One region of the Silvimonas sp. JCM 19000 genome, then DNA from elsewhere that is predicted to be linked to it. Evidence: riboswitches for the same ligand, from Rfam matches in the RefSeq annotation. Region 1 holds a riboswitch; the other holds the start of a gene.
What was found. A riboswitch is a leader RNA that binds a small molecule or an ion and turns the genes downstream of it on or off. The one in region 1 is predicted to bind thiamine pyrophosphate.
Positions count from the first base shown of each region.

Region 2: another riboswitch for thiamine pyrophosphate. It lies ahead of thiM (hydroxyethylthiazole kinase); the one in region 1 lies ahead of thiC (phosphomethylpyrimidine synthase ThiC).

Region 1 covers NZ_BAAIHC010000007.1:180,850-191,612, reverse strand. The annotation lists gene urtC (urea ABC transporter permease subunit UrtC) at 1-1,040, shown strand, start outside; gene urtD (urea ABC transporter ATP-binding protein UrtD) at 1,037-1,867, shown strand; gene urtE (urea ABC transporter ATP-binding subunit UrtE) at 1,887-2,579, shown strand; gene ACYQ1A_RS09150 (rhodanese-like domain-containing protein) at 2,599-2,922, opposite strand; gene ACYQ1A_RS09145 (protein-L-isoaspartate O-methyltransferase family protein) at 3,018-3,671, opposite strand; TPP riboswitch at 3,762-3,857, shown strand; gene thiC (phosphomethylpyrimidine synthase ThiC) at 3,918-5,831, shown strand; gene ACYQ1A_RS09135 (YegP family protein) at 5,929-6,261, opposite strand; gene ACYQ1A_RS09130 (peptidase U32 family protein) at 6,528-8,504, shown strand; gene ACYQ1A_RS09125 (aspartate aminotransferase type Ic) at 8,697-10,004, shown strand; gene ACYQ1A_RS09120 (5'-nucleotidase) at 10,097-10,763, opposite strand, start outside.
Region 2 covers NZ_BAAIHC010000008.1:61,238-72,000, forward strand. The annotation lists gene ACYQ1A_RS09460 (DUF3683 domain-containing protein) at 1-169, opposite strand, end outside; gene ACYQ1A_RS09465 (hypothetical protein) at 471-971, shown strand; gene ACYQ1A_RS09470 (hypothetical protein) at 1,052-1,303, shown strand; gene ACYQ1A_RS09475 (tetratricopeptide repeat-containing diguanylate cyclase) at 1,410-2,996, opposite strand; gene ACYQ1A_RS09480 (tetratricopeptide repeat protein) at 3,144-4,160, opposite strand; gene ACYQ1A_RS09485 (iron-containing alcohol dehydrogenase) at 4,331-5,488, opposite strand; gene ACYQ1A_RS09490 (tetratricopeptide repeat protein) at 5,573-6,589, opposite strand; gene ACYQ1A_RS09495 (hypothetical protein) at 6,997-7,650, shown strand; TPP riboswitch at 7,708-7,799, shown strand; gene thiM (hydroxyethylthiazole kinase) at 7,860-8,657, shown strand; gene thiE (thiamine phosphate synthase) at 8,654-9,292, shown strand; gene thiD (bifunctional hydroxymethylpyrimidine kinase/phosphomethylpyrimidine kinase) at 9,289-10,095, shown strand; gene ACYQ1A_RS09515 (cysteine-rich CWC family protein) at 10,101-10,328, shown strand; gene ACYQ1A_RS09520 (GNAT family N-acetyltransferase) at 10,309-10,763, opposite strand, start outside.

The DNA.
Region 1 (10,763 bases):
TGCACGTGTCCAACTACGCTGTCACCCTCACCGGCAAAATCATGTGCTACGCCATGGTCGCGGTGGCGATGGATTTGATCTGGGGCTACGCCGGCATCCTGTCGCTGGGCCATGGACTCTTCTTTGCGCTCGGCGGCTACGCCTTCGGCATGTACCTGATGCGGCAGATAGGCCTGGATGGCAACTACCACAGCGCCCTGCCCGACTTTATGGTTTTCCTCGACTGGAAGGCGCTGCCCTGGTACTGGCAAGGCACCGACAACGTGGTCTGGGCCATCGTCCTCACCATCGGCGTGCCCACCGTAGTTGCGGGTGTGTTTGGCTATTTCGCCTTCCAGAGCCGCATCAAGGGCGTGTATTTCTCCATCATCACCCAAGCCCTCACCTACGCCGCCATGTTGCTGTTCTTCCGCAACGAAACCGGCTTTGGCGGCAATAACGGCTTTACCGATTTCAAACGCATCCTCGGCTATTCGATCACCGCACCGGAAACCCGCGTGGTGCTGCTAGGGCTGACCGCGTTGGCGCTGGCGGGCACCTTGCTGCTGGGCCGCTGGCTAGTCACCTCGCGCTACGGCCGGGTGCTGGCGGCAACGCGCGATGCCGAATCGCGCGTCATGTTCATCGGCTACAACCCGCTATGGTACAAGCTGTTTATCTGGACGCTGTCGGCCGCGTTGTGCGGCGTGGCGGGTGCGTTGTATGTGCCGCAGGTGGGCATTATCAATCCGGGCGAAATGTCGGCGGCGTCTTCGATTGAAATCGCCATCTGGGTGGCGGTCGGTGGCCGTGGCACCTTGATTGGCGCGGTGATCGGCGCGGTGGTGGTTAACCTGGCCAAGAGCTGGTTTACCGTGTCGTTTCCGCAATACTGGCTGTTTTTCCTCGGCTTTCTGTTCATCCTGGTCACGCTGTTTTTGCCGCAAGGCATCGTCGGTCTGTACCAGAAGCTGACCCAACGCCGCACGCCAGATGTCCCCAACACACCGGCCCCGGCGGATGCCGCGCCCACCCCACTGACTCAGGAGCACGCCGCATGATCACGCCCGCGATTGAAGACCGCCCGCAGTGGGCCGATGCCAGCGCCGGCCAGGCGCGCGCCGTCACACCCGGCGCCCTGGATATCGCCCACGGCGTCATCCTGTATCTGGACGAAATCTCGGTCAGCTTTGATGGTTTCAAGGCGTTGAACAAACTCAGTCTGCATATCGACGTGGGCGAATTGCGCTGCATTATCGGCCCCAACGGCGCGGGCAAGACCACCATGATGGATGTGATTACCGGCAAAACGCGGCCCGATAGCGGCAAGGCTTTCTTTGGGCAAACGCTGGATCTGACGCGGCTCAAAGAACCGGAAATCGCTCATGCCGGCATCGGCCGCAAATTCCAGAAACCCACCGTGTTCGAACAACACACCGTGTTCGAGAACCTGGAACTGGCGATGAAAATGGACAAGCGCGTCTGGCGCAGTCTGTTTTACAAGCTGGATAGCGAGGCGCGTGGTCGCATCGAAACGGTAATGGAACAAATCCGCCTGACCGCACAAGCGCATCGGCTGGCCGGGCTGTTGTCGCACGGGCAAAAGCAGTGGCTGGAAATTGGCATGTTGCTGATGCAGGAACCCAGATTGCTGCTGCTGGATGAACCGGTGGCGGGCATGACCGATGACGAAACCATGCGCACGGCGGAGTTGTTTGTCTCGCTGGCCGGGCAGCATTCGCTGGTGGTGGTCGAACACGATATGGCGTTTGTGGAAAAACTGGGCGGCAAGGTCACCGTATTGCACGAAGGCAGCGTGCTGGCCGAAGGCGATCTGGCCACGGTGCAGGCCGATGACCGCGTGATTGAAGTCTATCTCGGGCGCTAACAAAGCAAAGGAACCCGCCATGCTCCAAGTCGAAAACCTCAATCAATATTACGGCGGCAGCCATATTCTGCGCGGCCTGAGCTTTACCGCCGAGCCGGGCAAAGTAACCACGCTGCTGGGCCGCAACGGTGTTGGCAAAACCACGCTGCTGAAATCGTTGATGGGCGTGGTGCCCACACGCAGCGGCAGTATCCAGTTTGGCGGTGCGGACATCACGAAGCTGGCGTCGTATGACCGCGTGCGCGCTGGCATCGGCTATGTGCCGCAGGGGCGCGAGATTTTTTCGCGGCTGTCGGTGGAAGAAAATCTGCGCATGGGGCTGGCGTCACGGCCGGGCAGCACGCCGATTCCACCACGGATTTTTGAAATGTTTCCGGTGCTCAAGCAAATGTTGCGACGGCGCGGTGGCGATTTGTCTGGCGGCCAACAGCAGCAACTGGCAATCGGCCGGGCGTTGGCGATGGGGCCGAAGTTGCTGATCCTGGATGAACCCACCGAGGGTATCCAGCCGTCGATTATCAAAGATATCGAACGCGCCATTCGCGCCCTGGCCGAGACCGGCGAGATGGCGATTTTGCTGGTGGAGCAGTACTACGATTTCGCGCGTTCGCTGGCCGACCATTATCTGGTGATGGAACGCGGCGAAATCATCGCGCGCGGCCGGGGCGACCAGATGGATGCCGACGGCGTGCGCGGTTTGTTGTCGTTGTAATGCGCGTCGACTGACGTGATCAGTAGCGCGCCATGGCCGGGTCAACGTCGTTGGCCCAGGCATCCACGCCGCCGGCCAGATTGACGATATGGCCAAAGCCCTGGCGCTCGAGGAACACACCCACCTGGTAGCTGCGCATGCCGTGATGGCAGATGACGACGATTTCGGCGTCTTCATCCAGTTCATTGAACCGATTGGGGATTTCGTTCATCGGCAGCGACACGCTATCGGCCAGATGGCACAGCGCGTATTCCCACGGCTCGCGCACATCCAGCAGCACGGGCTTGGGTTTGCTGGTATCGGCCAGGCGGGCGGCCAGATCAAGGGCGGGCATTTGCTGCATGTTTTTTAATCCACAAAGGCGCTGGCGCAGGATAAGCGCCAGACGTTAAAAAGGCGTGGTGCATGACCACGCCTTTGGGGTATCGACTACCGCGCTTAGAACTGGAACACCGGCTTGGCCGGGGCGTTCTTCATGCGCGGCAGGTTGTATTCAAACAGCTTGTCGCTGCGCCATGCGGCGGTGTCGACCTTGGTCAGCAGCGTGGCGCTCATGATCGGCAGTTCGCCGACGATGGCGATCAAACGGCCGCCCACAGCCAGTTGGTCTTTCAGTGCTTGCGGCACTTCATAGAACGAACCGGTCGCGATAATCACGTCAAACGGGGCCTGGGTGGGAATGCCGCCCATGCCATCACCGACAATCACGCGCGCATTGCGGATGCCGGCGCGGGCCAGATTGGCTTCGGCCTGGGCCGCCAGTTCGGGCTCGATTTCGATGCCATAAACCTGATTGGCCAGACCTGCGGCCATCGCCATCACATAACCGGTGGCGGCGCCAACCACCAGCACCTTGTCGGTCGGCTGGACTTCGGCGTCTTGCACCATGCGTGCTTCCAGCTTGGGCGACATCAACACCGAGCCATGGCCCAGCGGCAGATCGGTATCGACAAAGGCCAGCGCCTTTTTATCGGCCGGCACAAAGTCTTCACGTTTAACGGTCAGTACCCGGTCCAGTACCTTCTGATCCAGTACATCCCACGGGCGGATTTGTTGTTCTACCAACAGATAACGGGCGTGTTCCCAATCCATTTTTTCACCTTAAGACCTGACAGCAAACCGGCGTTTGCGCTCGAAATTAGCTTGCGATTATTGCATAAACTGGATACCGTTCACAGCATTGAGTTTCGCTAGGGGTTCCGCGTAGATCGCGGATGAGAGAGTCCCTCAGCACCTGATCCGGTTCACACCGGCGTAGGGAAGCGAAGCCGCCTCGCATCTCATCCATCCTGGCGTCTTTACGCGCACCCCGCGCCGTCTTTCTGTTTAGGAGACGCCATGAATACCCGCCTGGATTTCACTGCCGATACGGCCCACGTCGACGCTGCGGCCATTCAGCCGCTGCCCAATTCGCGCAAAGTTTACGTAACCGGCAGTCGCCCGGACATCCGCGTACCGATGCGCGAAATCAGCCAAAGCGACACGCCCACCGCGTTTGGCGGCGAGCAAAACCCGCCCATTACCGTCTACGACACCTCCGGCCTGTATACCGACCCCAGCGCCAGCATCGATGTGCGCAAGGGTTTGCCCAGCGTGCGCGGCCCGTGGATTGAAGAACGCAACGACACCGTCTTGCTGGATGATCTGACCAGCGAATTCGGTCGCCTGCGCGCCGCCGATAAAAGCCTGGACCCGCTGCGCTTTGAACTGCACCGCCAGCCGCGCCGCGCCAAAGACGGCGCCAATGTGTCGCAGATGCATTACGCCCGTCGCGGCATTGTGACGCCCGAGATGGAATACGTGGCCATCCGCGAAAACCTGCGCCGCGAACAATATATTGAGAGCCTGTTGGCGCTGGGCGGCAAGGGCAAGCGCATGGCTGAGTTGATGCTGCGCCAGCATCCGGGCCAGAGCTTTGGCGCTTCTATCCCCGAGAAGATCACGCCGGAATTTGTGCGCGACGAAATCGCGCGCGGCCGCGCCATCATCCCCGCCAACATCAACCACCCCGAAGTGGAGCCGATGATTATTGGCCGCAACTTCCTAGTGAAAATCAACGGCAATATCGGTAACTCGGCGGTTACGTCTTCGATCAATGAAGAAGTCGACAAGATGACGTGGGGCATCCGTTGGGGTGCGGACACCATCATGGATTTGTCCACCGGCAAAAACATCCACGAAACGCGCGAGTGGATACTGCGTAACAGCCCGGTGCCGATTGGCACGGTGCCGATCTATCAGGCGCTGGAAAAGGTGAACGGCAAGGCCGAGGACCTTACGTGGGAGCTGTTCCGCGACACGCTGATCGAGCAAGCCGAACAAGGCGTGGATTACTTCACCATCCACGCGGGCGTGCTGCTGCGCTATGTGCCGCTGACCGCCAACCGCATGACCGGCATTGTGAGCCGCGGCGGCTCGATCATGGCCAAGTGGTGTCTGGCGCACCATAAAGAGAACTTCCTGTACACGCACTTCGCCGATATCTGCGAAATCATGAAGGCGTATGACGTCAGCTTTAGCCTGGGCGATGGTCTGCGCCCCGGTTCGATCTGGGACGCCAACGATGAAGCGCAACTGGGCGAACTGCGCACGCTGGGCGAGCTGACCCAGATTGCGTGGGAGCACGATGTGCAGGTCATGATCGAAGGCCCCGGCCACGTGCCGATGCAGCTGATCAAAGAAAATATGGATCTGGAGCTGCAAGACTGCTCCGAAGCGCCGTTCTACACGCTGGGACCGCTGACCACCGACATCGCCCCCGGCTACGATCACATCACCTCGGCCATCGGTGCGGCGCAGATCGGCTGGTATGGCACGGCCATGCTGTGTTATGTCACGCCCAAAGAGCATCTGGGCTTGCCGAACAAGGACGACGTGAAGGAAGGCATCATCACGTACAAGCTGGCCGCGCACGCCGCTGATCTGGCCAAGGGTCATCCGGGCGCACAGATTCGCGATAACGCCTTGTCGAAAGCGCGCTTTGAATTCCGCTGGGAAGACCAGTTCAACCTGGGCCTTGATCCGGACAAAGCGCGCTCGTTCCACGACGAAACGCTGCCGCAGGAAGGCGCCAAGCTGGCGCACTTCTGTTCCATGTGCGGTCCGCATTTCTGCTCGATGAAAATCACCCAGGACGTGCGCGACTATGCGGCACAGCAAGGCCTGGATGAGGCCAAAGCGCTGGAACAAGGCATGCAAGCCAAGTCGATCGAGTTTGTGAAGCGCGGTGCCGAGGTTTATCACAAAGAGTAAATTGGCGCGGCGCCCCGCCGCCTGCCAGCAACGCGGTGCACTCGGGCCTCCGAGCGCACCGCCGCCAGCGGCGCATGCAGCTCATGTCTGGCGCGCCTCACGGCAGTTCCTCGATCACCGCTTTGCCCGCATCCCGCGATACCGTGCTGATCACCAGTTCCACCGCCCGCCACGTGCCATACGATTCGCCCGAAGCCAGCACATTGGCGTTGGCATCCATCAAGACAAAATACGGTAAGCCGTAATCATCGGTACGGCGCACATAACGCGTCATGCGCAAGGCACTGGCGCGTACTGCATCGATGGCGGCCAGCGCATCGGCCCGACTGGCGCAGGGTTCGCTGGTCAACAGCGTTTTGCCTTTACGGTTTTCCAGGCGAAACAGAAAGTGGCCTTCGGGGCAGCGCTTGAGAATAAAGCGGGTCAACATCAGCAACATCCGGACAGGGGAAAGAAGCCGCCAATCTGCCGCCCAGGCATCCATCGGGACTATCCGGATCAGCGCCGCGCTTGATCCAGATCATGCGGTAAAACTCACCTGCAAAAAGCGACAGCCCGCCACTGTGCTGCTCTTGATGAACTGCAGGCATAAGCATGCTGTGCGTGTCAGCCAGGCTGCGCTCGTCCAGCGCTTTGGCGTGGCCGCGGCAGCCCCTGTATAGTTCTGCCCCTTGATGCCCCACCGGATTGATTTATATGAGCTTGCTGCCCCATCAACTTGAATTGCTTGCCCCCGCCAGGACGGTAGAAATTGGCCGCGAGGCAATTCTGCATGGGGCGGATGCCGTGTATATCGGTGGCCCGTCGTTTGGCGCGCGCCACAACGCCAGCAACGAAGTCAGCGAAATTGCCGAGCTGGTGCGCTTTGCCCATCGCTATCGTTCGCGCATTTTTGTCACGCTCAACACCATCCTGCACGACAGCGAACTGGAACCCGCGCGCAAACTGATCCGCCAGCTGTATGACGCTGGCGTGGATGCGATGATTGTGCAGGATATGGGTATCCTCGAACTCGATCTGCCGCCGATGCAGATGCACGCGTCCACCCAATGCGATATCCGCACGCCAGAAAAAGCACGCTTTCTGGCCGATAGCGGCTTTTCGCAAATTGTATTGGCGCGCGAGCTGACGCTGGACAAGATCCGCAAGGTGCGCGATGCCGTGCCTGCCGACACCACCATCGAATTCTTTATCCATGGCGCGCTGTGCGTGGCGTATTCCGGCCAGTGTTTTATCAGCCATGCCGATACCGGCCGCAGCGCCAATCGTGGCGATTGCTCGCAAGCCTGTCGCTTGCCGTACACGCTGACCGACACCTCGGGCGGCGTGGTGGCCTTCGACAAGCATTTGTTATCGATGAAAGACAACGACCAGAGCGCCAATCTGGAAGCGCTGATCGATGCCGGGGTGCGTTCCTTCAAGATTGAGGGCCGCTACAAGGATATGGGTTACGTCAAAAACATTACCGCGCATTATCGCGTGTTGCTGGACGAAATCCTGACCCGCCGCCCCGAACTGGCGCGCGCCTCCAGCGGCCAGACCGAAGTGTTTTTTACGCCCGATGTCGACAAGAACTTCCATCGCGGCCACACCGATTACTTTGTAAATGGCCGCCTGCCCGACATTGGCGCGTTTGAATCGCCCAAATATGTGGGCGTGGAAATCGGCACCGTCACGCGCCTCGGCCCGACGTGGTTTGAACTCGACAGCGCCGCGCCCCTCGCCAATGGCGACGGCCTTAACTATATGAAGAAGCGCGAAGTGGTCGGCCTGCAAGCCAACACGGTGGAGAAAATTGGCACCGGCGCGCGCGGCGATCTGTGGCGCGTGTCGCCCAATGAGCCGATGCAGGCGCTGGAAGGCCTCAAGCCCGGCGTCACCGTACACCGCAACCGTGATCACAATTGGGAACTGGCGCTGACGCGCAAATCGTCTGAACGCAAGGTCGATGTCTGGCTGCAGCTGCGCGACGAAGCCAGCGGCCTGGCGCTGACGCTGACTGACGAAGACGGCTGTAGCGCCACCGCGCATGCGGCGCTGGAACTGCAACCGGCGCAGAACGTCGAGAAAGCGCAAGCCACGCTGCACGACAACCTGGCCAAGCTGGGCAACACCATGTTCAACGCGGTGCATATCGATATCCAGACCGCGCAAACCTGGTTTGTGCCCGCCGGCGCGATCAATGCCTTACGCCGTGATGCGGTCGAATTACTGGAAACCGCCCGCCTGAAAGCGTGGCAGCGCTTGCCGCGCAAGGCCGAAGTGACGCCGCCGGCGCCATACCCGGAAACGTCTTTGTCCTACCTGGCCAACGTCTACAACCAGGCCGCGCGCGACTTTTACACGCGCCATGGTGTGCAACTGATCGCCGCCGCGTACGAGGCACACGAAGAGCCGGGCGAAGTGTCGTTGATGATCACCAAGCATTGCCTGCGCTTTTCCTACAATCTGTGCCCCAAGCAGGCCAAGGGCGTTAAAGGCGTACAGGGCCAGGTGAAGGCCGAGCCGATGACGCTGAAAACCGGCAACGAAACCTACACGCTACGTTTTGATTGCAAACCCTGTGAGATGCATGTGGTGGGCGCGATGAAACCGCATATCTTTGATGCGCCGCCTCCGACCACCGCGGCCTCGCTGCAAACCATCCAGTTTTACGCCAAGCGTCCGGCATAAGGGCCGGGCCGCTGCGCTGCGGTCGTGATGGCCATCACGATCGCGCCGCCCACCGGCGCTGCCGCCACCACCTCTGTCCGAAAATTCTCAACTTGCTGCCAAACCCGCCCTGCCAAACCGCGCGGGTGCTGGCACAATAGCGGGCTACCCTTTCGAGCCAGCTTCGGCTCTTACAACCGTTATGAGGATGTCATGGATCAAGCCCAGCCGCTGTTGCCTGCCGGTGATCTCACCGCTCTGGACAACGAAGCCCTGAAGCAATTTCACGCCACCGTGCGCGCACGCTATGACGCGTTCAAGGCGCGTGGTCTGAAGCTGGACTCGACTCGTGGCAAGCCGTCCGCGCAACAGCTGGATCTGTCCAACGCGCTGCTGGGCCAGACCGATGAAGAAGCGGCCAAAGGCGGCGGCGATCTGCGTAACTATGGCGGCGGTGTGGCTGGCCTGCCCGAAGCGCGCGCGCTGTTTGCACACATGCTGGGCGCACCGGCCGAGCAAGTGATCGTGGCGGGTAATGCTTCGCTGGAACTGATGCACGACACCATCGTGTACGCACTGCTCAAAGGCGTGCCCGGCGGCAATGCGCCGTGGTCGGCCGCCCCGGTGACGTTCTTGTGCCCCGCGCCTGGTTACGATCGCCACTTTGCCATCTGCGAACAATTCGGCATCAAGATGATTGCCGTACCGCTGACCGGCAAGGGTCCGGATATGGACGTGGTAGAAAAACTGGTGGCAGAAGACGCCAGCATCAAAGGCATGTGGTGCGTACCCAAATACAGCAACCCCACTGGCGAAACCTATTCCGACGAAACGGTGGAACGGCTGGCACGCATGAAAACGGCCGCGCCTGATTTCCGCCTGTTCTGGGACAACGCCTACGGGGTGCATCATCTGACCGACACCCCGCATGAAGTCGCCAATATTCTGGATGCCTGCGCCGCTGCCGGTAATCCGGATCGCGCTTTTGTGTATGCGTCGACCAGCAAGATCACCTTTGCCGGTGCGGGCCTGGCGCTGTTTGGTTCGTCCAAAGCCAACGTGGCGTGGATGAGCAAAAACATGAGCTTCCGCTCGATTGGTCCGGACAAGCCCAACCAGTTGCGTCATGTGCAATTCATCCAGAATGTTGCTGGCCTGACCAATCTGATGAAGGGCCACGCCGCGCTGATCAATCCGAAAATGAACGCCGTGCTGGATGTGTTCGAGAACCTGCTGGCCGGCCGTGGCGTTGCCAGCTGGACCAAACCGGAAGGCGGCTACTTTATCAGCCTGGACGTGCGTGACGGCAGCGCCAAACGCGTGGTGCAACTGGCCGAAGAAGCAGGCGTGGCCATGGTGCCGGCTGGCAATACCTTCCCCAATGGCAACGATCCGCGCAACGCCAATATCCGCGTAGCGCCGACTTTCCCGCCGCTGGATTCGGTCAAGCTGGCCGCTGAAGGCATTGCGCTGGCAACACTGGTTGGCGTCAGCGAAGCACTGCTGGCAGACCGCGCTTAAGCCATTACGGCCCGGCGGCAGCTGGATATAAAAATCGCGCAACCCTGGCAAGGGTGGCGCGATTTTTTTTGCCCAGCGTACTGGCTGCGGGTCTATTCCAGCATGCGGTTGGTTACGCCAAACGGAATATGCACGCTCGGCACCACACTGGCTGATTTCTGCAAATGCCCGCTCTGGTCATCAAAAAAGATATGCGGACGCAGCACCGCCAGCACTTTGCGCTTTTCGATGCCGCCCAGAAAAAACGCATCGTTCACCATCACGCCCCAGCTCTTGAGCGTGTTGAGCGCGCGTTCATGCGACGGGGCATTGCGTGCGGTGACCACTGAGACGCGCAAGCGGTTCTGATAACTCGGGTCTTCCAGCCGATGCTGGATTTCCACCGCCTGTATCCGCGCCACTCGCATCAAAAAGTCCTGCAAGGGGCCGGGATTATGCGGCGTGAGCAAATTACGCGTTTCGTGCTCATGAAACCGCGCCAGGCTGGCGGTGGATTGCATCACGCTTTCGGATTCGTCATCGACCAGTACGCCGTCAAAATCGAAAGCAATACGCAGCTCGGCATCATCCTCATCGTCGACCAGGGTAGAGGCCATGACATAACCGGCCGGATAACCGCGCTGTATGGCTTTGCGCACATCGTCCTGATTGGCCGACAAGAACAGCGAGATTTCCAGCGCCGGTATGTATTCGTACGGCGCGCGGCCCTGCATGAAGATGGCGCGGGTAATGCCCAGCCTGTGCGCTTCGATTGATTTC
Region 2 (10,763 bases), on a different contig from region 1:
ACATGCGCGCAGAGCGCCCGGTCACACGCTCACGGCGTAATTCTTCCAGCGTTTGCCACGCGTCTTCGCCTAACAGGCGAATCACGATTTCGCGATCAGAAAACGAGGTGTAGTTGTAGGGAATTTCGCGGAGACGTTCTTCAGGGTGGTGCGGCGTGACGGTGGCCATATCAGGCATATCGGGCATCTCGCTTGAGTACGCTGTGTCTGCTAAAGCAAAGATTTTATAGGAACAACGGTGCGCGCCAAAGTCCCATTTTTATTAGGGTTTTTAAAATGCTGCACTGCCGCGGGGCAAGCATGCACCACGCCCCTGCCCCAACCCGTTCCATCCACCCAGACTTACCGCCAGCTGTCTCTGCACTGCAACACATTACGACATGGGAAAGAGGTTTTTATGTCGGCGCAGTAACGGCGCTTTACGCTATGCGACGCCAGCGTCAAGGCTGGTCTACATACGGTAAAAACCAATGAAAACAAACTTGCTAATGGGCATGGCGGCGCTGATCGCCGCCTTGGGGAGCACGCCTGCGCAGGCCGCGGATGATGACACGGTCCTGCTGATCCAGCTCAGGGGGTCGCTGCTGGATGAACGTGATCATCCGCAAAACGAAGCGATAGGCTACGGCGACTTTGAACTACAGAATATCCAGACCAAAGATTGGTACTCGTCCAGAACGCAGACCAGCAACGGCAGTCTGTTCATGTTCCACGTCAAGCCCGGCATCTACTGCCTGCGCAGCGTGCGCCTGGCCCTCAACGTCAACGTCAGCTACTGCGGCGAGCCGTACTTTCGCGTGACCAGCGGCATCATCAACGACGCCGGTCGCTGGACCTTCGGTTTTTCCTGGCTCAGCGGACATTTCAGCATTCTCGACTCCATGCAGAACCTGGAAGAAGTCATGGACCGCGCCCAAACCGTCTGGCCCAAAGAACTGCCCCGCCACCCGGACGAAGAAACCGCAACGTAACCCACCCCGCTGCCCGTCTCAAAGCCACCGCCACCGCAACGCCAATCTCCCCTGACCGCAGTAAGTAGCGTGGCTTTGCTTTGGCTTTGCTTTGGCTTTGCTTTGGCTTTGGCTTTGGCTTTGGCTTTGCTTTGGCCTTGGCTTTGGCTTTGCTTTGGCTTTGCTTTGGCCTTGGCTTTGGCTTTGGCTTTGGCTTTGGCTTTGGCTTTGGCTTTGGCTTTGGCTTTGGCTTTGGCTTTGGCTTTGGCTTTGGCTTTGGCTTTGGCTTTGGCAACAGCGAAGCGCATTGCACGCATCACAACACCATGTCGAGGGCGCTCGAGTGCGGTTAGTTTGCGTACCGCCGGAGCGCAGCAACCGGAATGGCCAGGCGGGCCATGAGGATTGCGAGCACCGCCGGGACGCAAAATAACCGTGCTCCAGCGCCCTCCTCACACCTCACCCGGCGACGCGGTTGCGGCCTTCCGTCTTGGCTCTGTACAACATCCGGTCAGCCCGCTCCAGCAAGGCCTGAAAATCCATATGCGGCTCCACCGCCGCTACGCCCACGCTCACGGTAATGGCCATCCCGTCCTGCACCCGCGCCCAGCGATAACCCTCCACCAGCCGGCGCAGACGCTCGCCCACTTCCGATGCGCCCGCCGCGTCACGCCCCGGCAGCACAATGGTGAATTCCTCACCGCCGTAACGCGCCACGATATCGTCCTGGCGGCAGCCGGATTTAAGCAACGCAGCAATCTGGCGCAGCACTTTGTCGCCCACCGGATGGCCGTAATCGTCGTTGACGCGCTTGAAGTGATCCACGTCTATCATCAGCGCCGACAAAGGCTGGCTTTGTTCGCGCGCGCGTTTGAATAGATGCATGCCGGTCACTTCCAGCCCGCGCCGGTTGTGCACGGCGGTCAGATTGTCCTGGCTGGCCATGCGTTCGGCCCGGCGCAGTGCCTGGCGCTGCGTGGCCTGCGCTTTGCGCAGGTCGGCATTTTCGATGCGGGCTTTTTCGATCTGCAAACGCATCTCGATGGCTTGTAATTTGTGCGGCGATGCCTGCTTGAGGATTTCGACGCGCATCAGAGCAAATTTCTTGTAATGCTCCAGCGCTTCGCGATAGCCGCCCAGTGATTCGTACGCCATCGACAGCGCTTCTTCAATCTGGAAGGACAACTGTGGCGCGCTGATGGTCTGCGCTTGCAGCAAGGCGTCCTTGAGATGCGCCACCGCCACGCCGGACTCGTTGTGTTTGATCTTGAGTTTGCCCAGCGCCAGCAAATTGGACGATTCGCCCCACAGATTACCCAGCTTGCGGTTCAGTTCGATGGCCGCCAGCAAAGCGCTTTCGGCTTCTTCCAGCCGTTCGATTTCCAGCAACACTACGCCCAGCGCGCCAGCGGCTTCGGCTTCGTATTCGCGGTTGCCCATGCTGCGCGCGTGGCTGAGGCCAGCCTGCAGTTCGCTCAGCGCGTCGTCGTAGCGGCCCAGCTGGCACAAATCCAGGCCGGTATTGATCAGGATGGCCGCTTTCAGGTTCTCGTCATTCACCCGCTCCAGATGCTCCCGCGCTTTCTGGTGATGCATATAGGCGGCGTTGAATTCATCGTGCACGTAATGCACCTGGCCTATGCCGATCTGGGCGCGCACATAGGACTCATAGTCGTCAGTCACCACGGCTACATCAAGGCAACTGGCCCAGTACATCAGCGCCGTGTCGTAATCGGCCAAGGTGTAATAAGCGCGTGCGATTTCTTGCTGGCAATCAGCAATATGCAGCCGGAAACCATATTCCTCGCCCAGAAACAGGCTGTGGCGCATCAGCGCGATGGCTTCCTGGTAACCGCCCAGCAAGGTCAGTGCGCGGGCGTGGTTGAGCAAGCCTTCGACAAAACCATAGCGATAATCGATGGCAACGGCTTTGCGGCAGGCTTCTTCGGCCAGCGGCAAGGCATCAGCGCTCATGGCCCGGTACATGGCGCGCGCGCTCTGGTTGAGCGTATCGACTTCGGTGGGGGTGGGGGTGGTCTGGTCCATGCCGGCTGAAACTCGCTTTATGCTTTCAATATGCATCAGCTCTAATATGGATGCACCAGCGCGAATTACAACATCATCGTAAGCAACATGACAATAAGGCGTATGTTGTTACGGTACGGACGGCAGACAAACCAGGCTTGAACGGTGTTATTGCTGATTCAGGCGTAATTCCATGGTGGCGAGTTGCGGCGAAGCATAGGCCTGTTGCAGCAATTGGTTACGTAGGGTCTGGTAGGCCGTCTCATGCTGCACGGCGGCATCGTGGTCTTCGCAGCGGGCGTACAGCTCGGCCAGCGCGCGGTGCGCCTGCGCCAGCAAATGCTGCGATCCCATGGCCTCGGCCAGCGCCAGCGAGCGGCGCAACTCATCTTGCGCGCTCTCGTAATAGCCGCTGCCCATGCTGCTGCGGCCCAGCCAGAGCAAGCTGCTGGCTTCGCCCCAGGTATTGATATGCAGGCGGTTGATCTTGAGCGCCACCATCAGGCTCATGCGTGCGCGGTCCAGCTCGCCGCGTGCCAGATGAATCTGCCCGACCACGCTGTAAATCTCGGCTTCGTATTCCAGATTCTGGCCGGCACGCACCAGGGGCAGCGCCTGCTTGAGTGTGGCGTGCGATTCTTCAAATCGATTCAACCGCATCAGATCGACCGCGATATTGATCAGGCAGATGCTGACCAGATGCGGATCGTCCTGTGCCTCGGCCAGGTCCGCCGCGCGGCGGTGATGCGCCAGCGCGGTTTCGTATTGTTCGTGCGCAAACAGCAACTGCCCCAGGCCCACATGCGCGCGCGTGCGGAATTCCGGTGCGACGGCACTGTCCGGCAACTCCAGGCAAGCCAGCCAGCAATCGCTGGCGCGCTCGTACTGGCCTTGCGTGTAATACACGCGCGCCACCATTTGCAGGGCCGCGCCACGGGTGCAGCCGATATCATTTTTCTCGCCGATTTCCAGCGCGCCGATCAGATCATCCAGCGCTTCGCTACCCCGGCCAAACATATATAAAGCAGACGCGTGCACCACCAGCGCGGCCGCCTCGCCCTGCCGATAGCCGAGGGCGCGCGAGGCCTCGCGGGCCTGGTCAGCCAGCGCCAGCGCTTGCGCACTTTGCGAAGACGTAATTCGACGTGCCTGCGCCAGCAGGTCGTCGATTTCGGATTGATTCAAGGTGTGCCTTTCGGAATAGCGGGGAATGCGTCGTCTCAGAATAGAAGACGCTTACGATCAGAATTATCGTAATGCTGCCTTGAGCGGCCGTGGCGTGCAAGCCACGCCCAGCGGCCGCCCGCCCCGGCCTGAGTCCCCACAACGCCGGGCGCGGGTCTGTGCCTTGTGCGCTAGCTGGCGGCCACGATCTGCGCGCACTCGGCGGGCCCCAGTTTGCCCAGCTCTCCCAGCTTGTCGCGGCCGTGCCGCGTAAGTTGCTCAGCCACTTTTTGCGCGGCGTCGGCGGGGTCAACGCCGTAATCATCCAGCCGCGTCTTGACGCCCATGCGCTCGAAAAAGTCGGCAGTGGCGTTAATCGCCTGTTCCGCCACGCTGACGTCATCACCCTGCAGATTCCAGACGCGGCGCCCGTATTGCGCCAGCTTGGCCTGCTTGTCGGACAGGGTTGCGCGCAGCAAGGCGGGCAAGGTCACCGCCAGCGTCTGTGCATGGTCCATGCCGTACAGCGCGGTCAATTCATGGCCGATGGCATGCGTGGCCCAGTCTTGTGGCTGGCCCACGCCGACCAGGCCAAACAGCGCCTGGTTGGCGGCCCACATCACGTTGGCGCGCGCGGTTTCGTCGTCAGGCTGGGCCAGGGCTGTGGGGCCGACTTCGATCAGCGTTTGCAATATGCCCTCGGCCAGGCGGTCCTGCACTAGCGCACCCGCGGGATAGGTCAGATATTGCTCGGTGGTGTGGATAAACGCATCGACCACGCCATTGCCGATCTGCCGCGCGGGCAAGGTGGCGCTAAAGCCCGGATCCAGCACCGCAAAACGCGGAAACACCAGCGGATTCTTGAATGACATCTTGTCTTGCGTGGCGCGGCGGGTCACCACCGAAGCCAGGTTGCTTTCCGACCCCGTCGCCGGCAGTGTCAACACCGCGCCTAGCGGCAAGGCGGCCTCCAGCTTGATCCGGTTACCGACGATCAGCCAGGGGTCCAGCGCCGGATCAAGCGCGATTGCCGCGGCAATAAACTTGCCGCCATCGATGACCGAACCGCCGCCCGCCGCCACGATCCATGCCACGCCCTGTTCGCGCCCGAGTGTCACGGCCTTCATCAAGGTTTCAAATTCGGGATTGGGCTCGATACCGGCGAATTCGAGCACGGTGCAATCGCTGAGCGCGGCGCTGATCTGCTCATACGCGCCATTCTTTTTGATACTGCCACCGCCATACACCAGCAGGACCTTGCTGCCCGCCGGAATCTCATCGCGTAAGCGCGCGATCTGACCAGTGCCAAAGTGAATACGAGTGGGATTGTGGAAAGTAAACGGTTTCATGCGCGGCTCCTGAACGGAATCCCGCAATTGTACGCTGCTGCCCGCACGGCCAGCGTCAGCGTGTGCCATGCATGCGTTGTTGGATTACGCGACCAGGCGTTGTTCCAGCGCCTGCAGCCGGGCAAAGGTACCGGGGCGCACGATGCTGTTAAAGATTTCCTGATAGCGCCGGTGATGCAGTTCGGCCTGCGCCAGATCGCCCATGCGCGTCCAGGTTTGCGCCAGCAGGTGATGCGCCTGGAAAGTCTTGTGCGACACGCCCAGATCCGAGGCCAGATCGAGCGCTTGTTGCAGCACGCGCAAGGCCGCCGGTAGATCGCCAGACATCAGGTACCAGCGACCGCGTGCCAACATGCGCAGGTTCTGGCCCCAACGCCAGACGATATCAATATTGTCAGCCACATCCAGCCAATGCCCGGCGGTCACCAGGTCTTCGCATTCCAGCGCGGTGGTGGCCAGGTAGACCGCAATCTCGACCAGGTATTCGGAATGGCCGATCTCGCGCGCCAGCGGCAGGGCTTTTTCCAGTGCTTCAACCGCATCGACCAGGCGGATCATGCGCAGGCAATCGATGGCCACGTTGATCAAAACCCGGCAGCGCAGTTCGGCCGGAGCATGGGCCTGATCGGCCAGAATTTCGGCGCGGCGATGGTGGGCCAGTGCGGTATCGAAAGCGTCGTGGGCAAAATAGATCTGGCCCACGCCGATATGCGCATGAATGCGGGTGTTGGCGCTGAAGCCGACATTGCGCGGGTCAAGGCAATCGGCCCAGTTGTCGATGGCGTCGTCGTATTCACCAATCGTGTAATAGATGCTGGCCATCGCATGCATGATTTCGCCGCGTTCGGTTTCCAGATCGGAGGTTTCGGCGACGGTGAGCGCGCGCAACAGCACCATTTGCGCGTCGTGCAACTGGCCAAACGCCAGCTGCATATGCGAAAGCCGCAGCAAGGCGCGGACGGCGACCGTGGGTTCGGTCTCGGCATCGATCAACCCTGTCGCTTGCGTTGCCAGCCGGAGGGCCAGCACCGCGTCGTCATAGGTATGTCGTTCGCTTTCATCGATTAAGGCGTCGATGTGCGCGACCCCGGTCAGTTGCATGGTGTGTACTGCGCGCGTTTGCAATCAAAGGCGCCAGCCTGGCATGAAAGTGTCCGTCCTACAAGATTGGATGACGCGTAGCTGACCGCTAGATGGGCGACTTGACAAGCCGATTGCGGGCCAGGGCGCATAAATACTGTCATGTCTGTAGCGGGCTGGCGCGGTGTTGATGGCAGAAAAGCCACAGCGCGGATGCCACCCCGCCGTTGGTCACCTGGCTGGCTCCGCTGGCGATTTTGCCGTTCGTCGCGGGTGGTCGGTTGTCCTACAAAAGCGCACGGGCGGGTCTTACAACAGCCGCCGTGGCATCGACCATGATGTAAGTCAGCGCAGGCAATATTAATTGCGTTTGAAACGCCCTGCCCGTGCTCACGCTGACTGATAACAATCTTTCGAGGAGTAGCGTAATGAAGCTGGCAATTTATGCGGCCGTGGCGACGGCAGCCTGGGGTGCAGCAGGCATGGCGCCTGCGGCGGATAACGCGGTGTATGGCGGCTTTGGCACCACCGGCTTTGTGCTGGGCTACAACCGTGCGTTTTCGGAGCAATGGGGCGGCCGCATCGAGGCCGACGCCTTCCACTACAACCGCAGCTTTGACACCAGCAGCGCCAATTACGATGGCAAACTCGATTTCAGATCTGCCGCCGTGTTTGCCGATTTTTACCCGTGGCATAACGCCTGGCGTATCAGCGCGGGTTTCTTTGCAGGCAACAACGATGCCGAGGGCCAGGGCACGCCCAAGAACACCACGTATACGTCCAACGGCGTGACCTATAACCTGGATGGACAGCATCTTGATTTCAAAGCCGATCTGCCTTCGGTGCGACCCTATCTGGGCGTGGGCTACGGTAGCGCACGCCGCCCCAACGGCGGTCTGGGCTTCTTTGCTGATGTCGGCGTGGCTTATGGTCGGCCCGATGTCAGCCTGACCTCGTCGATCCCCTTGCCCAATGCCGATGCCCAGGCGCGGCTGGATGAAGAGCGTGACGAAATCCAGAACAAGGCCGACCAGCTGACATGGTTTCCGGTGGTCCGCGTCGGGCTCAGTTACGGCTTTTAAAACCGCGCTCTCCAGCAAGGCAAGGCTTGCCCCCGGCAGTGGGGCAGGCGCAAAATCGCGGCTGACTCGGGGTGCCCGCTATGGGCTGAGACATACCCGCATCACCTGATCCGGATCATGCCGGCGTAGGGAAGTCCACTGGCCTTCTTTTGCTGCGCGCCCGATCCGCTCCGGTCAGCACGCTAATTGCCCTCAAAAGGAGCCTTGCCTTGCCTACCCCGCTTAGCCTCGACCACGTCGCCCAACACCTCGCCCGCCTGCGCGCGCAATCCCCGCTGGTTCATCTGCTGACCAATGAAGTGGTGCAGGAAATCTCGGCCAATGTGCTGCTGGCCGTCGGCGCCGCGCCTGCCATGATCGTGGCCGAAGAAGAAGCTGCAGGCTTTGCGGCGATTGCCGGAGCCTTGCTGGTGAATGTGGGCACGCTGCATCCGCGCCAGTTGCGCGTCATCCATCTGGCGGTCGCCGCCGCCAACGCAGCGGGCGTACCGTGGACGCTGGATCCGGTGGCGGCAGGCGTATTGCCATATCGCACCGACGCGTGTCGCGAACTGATCCGGCTGCAACCGGCGGCCATCCGCGGGAATGCCTCCGAGATCATGGCGCTGGCGGGCTTTGGGGGCCAGGGTCGCGGCGTCGATAGCACGGCGGGCTCGGCCGATGCCGTCAGCGCAGCCGAACAACTGGCGCGCGATACGGGCGCCATTGTGGCCGTGACAGGCGAGACCGATTACATCACCGATGGCGAACGTACCTTGAGCGCGCCGTGGGGCCACCCGCTGATGACGCGCGTGGTCGGCACCGGTTGCGCCTTGTCTGGCCTGGTCGCCGCGTTTACCGCTGGCACAGCGGATCGCCTGCACGCCGTTGCCGCCGCCTGCGCCGTGGCGGGCTTGTGCGGCGCCAGCGCCACCGCCGCCAGCACCGGGCCCGGCTCGTTCAAACCGGCATTTCTGGATGCCTTGTACAACCTCGACCCCGCGCGCTTGCAGGAGCTGACCGCATGAAGCCACTGGATTTATCGCTGTACCTGGTGCTCGATCCCGATCTGTGTGGCGGGCATAACGGCATGCTGGATACCGCCCGCCTTGCCGCGCGCCACGGCGTCAGCGTCGTGCAATTGCGCGCCCCCGGCTGGAAAAAACGGCAGTGGCTGCAGACTGCGAGCGCGCTCAAAGCTTTGCTCGATCACGAAGGCGTGCCGCTGATCATCAATGATCATGTCGATATCGCGCTCGCCGTGGATGCCGCCGGCGTACATCTGGGCCAGGCCGATCTGCCTGCTGAAACCGCGCGCCGTTTGCTCGGGCCGGGCAAGATCATCGGGCTGTCCACCTCCAACGTGGCACATCTGGGCGGCGCACCACTAGATCTGATTGATTACATCGGCGTGGGCCCGGTTTACACCACCACCACCAAGCTGGATGCCGCGCCGGTGATCGGGCTGGACCAGTTTGCCGTGCTGATGGGGGCCAAACGCCTGCCCGCCGTCGCCATCGGCGGTATCAAAGCAGGCACCATCGCGCCCTTGATCAAAGCGGGCGCGGATGGCGTGGCGGTGGTCTCGGCGATTTGTGGCCAGACCGATATTCCGTTGGTCACGCGCGCGCTGGCTGATGAAATCGCCGGAGCGCGCGCATGAACGTCAACGCATTAACCATTGCGGGCTCCGATTCCGGCGGGGGCGCGGGCATCCAGGCCGATCTCAAGACGTTTTCCGCGCTGGGCGCTTATGGCATGAGCGCCATCACCGCGCTCACGGCGCAGAACACGCGGCGTGTCCAAAGCGTGCATGCGGTGCCGGCAGCGTTTGTGGCCGCGCAGATCGATGCCGTGTTCAGCGATATCCGCGTCGACAGCGTCAAACTGGGCATGCTGGCCAACAGCGAAATCATCGAAGCCGTGGCCGAGCGACTGGATTACGCCCGGCAAGAGCACGCGTTTTATCTGGTGCTCGACACCGTGATGATTGCCAAAGGCGGCCATGCTTTGCTGCACGCTGCTGCGGTAAGCGCCTTGCGCGAGCGCTTGTTGCCGCACGCCAGCCTGATCACGCCCAATTTGCCTGAGGCCGCCGCGCTACTCGGTTGCGATATCGCGCTGACTGAAACCGATATGCGCGAACAAGGCGAGGCGCTATTGGCGGCCGGGGCGCAGGCGGTGTTGATGAAGGGCGGCCATTTGCCGGCGGAACACAGCCCGGACTGGCTGATTACGCCGCAAGGCCAACAGCGTATCGCCCTTCCCCGCATCGCTACCCGCAACACGCATGGCACGGGTTGTACCTTGTCGGCGGCACTGGCCGCGCTGCGGCCCCGTCATGCAGACTGGGCCAGCACGCTGGTAGCCGCGCGCGCGTGGTTGCAGGCGGCGCTGGCCGCGGCAGACCGGCTGGAAGTGGGCCACGGCATCGGCCCGGTGCATCATTTTCATGCCTGGTGGTGACGGTCATGGCGGCGGCAGCGGGTCTGGGTGTGGACGCGGCGCATTGCCCCTTATGCGGCGCGCTCAATCAATGCGCCATCGCCGCGCAAACGGCCGCCAGTGATTGCTGGTGCATGCAAGCCGAGATCAACCCGGCGGCACTGGCCGCCCTCCCCCAAGCCGCGCTTGAGCGGGCCTGTCTCTGCCCGCGTTGCGCTGCCGGTGTGCAGGCGGCTACAGCGCCTTCAGCATAAACAGGCTAAGCGGATCCGCCTTGTAGCCGGTAAACGGGGTACAGGCTTCGTAACCGGCGCGCTGATACAGTCCGATCGCTTCCGGCTGATGCACGCCGGTTTCCAGATAAACGCAACGCACGCCGTGCCCGCGCGCCTGGCGTTCCAGAAAGCGCAACATGGCGCTCCCCACGCCGTGCCCGCGCCAGGCCGGTTGCACAAACATGCGCTTGAGTTCGCCATGCCCCGGCGTCAGCAAAATGCCGCCACAGCCAATTGCCTCACCGCTGGGCGTGCGCGCCACGGCAAAGGCCACATCGGCATAGGTCAGACGGCTGATGTCGGTGGCGTGTGTGCTGTCGGCGGGGTATAGCGGCGTCTGATAGGCATCCAGCGCGCTGATCAGGCGCACCACATCAGGCTGTGCGGGCGTCTCCAGCTGGATTTCAAAGTGCA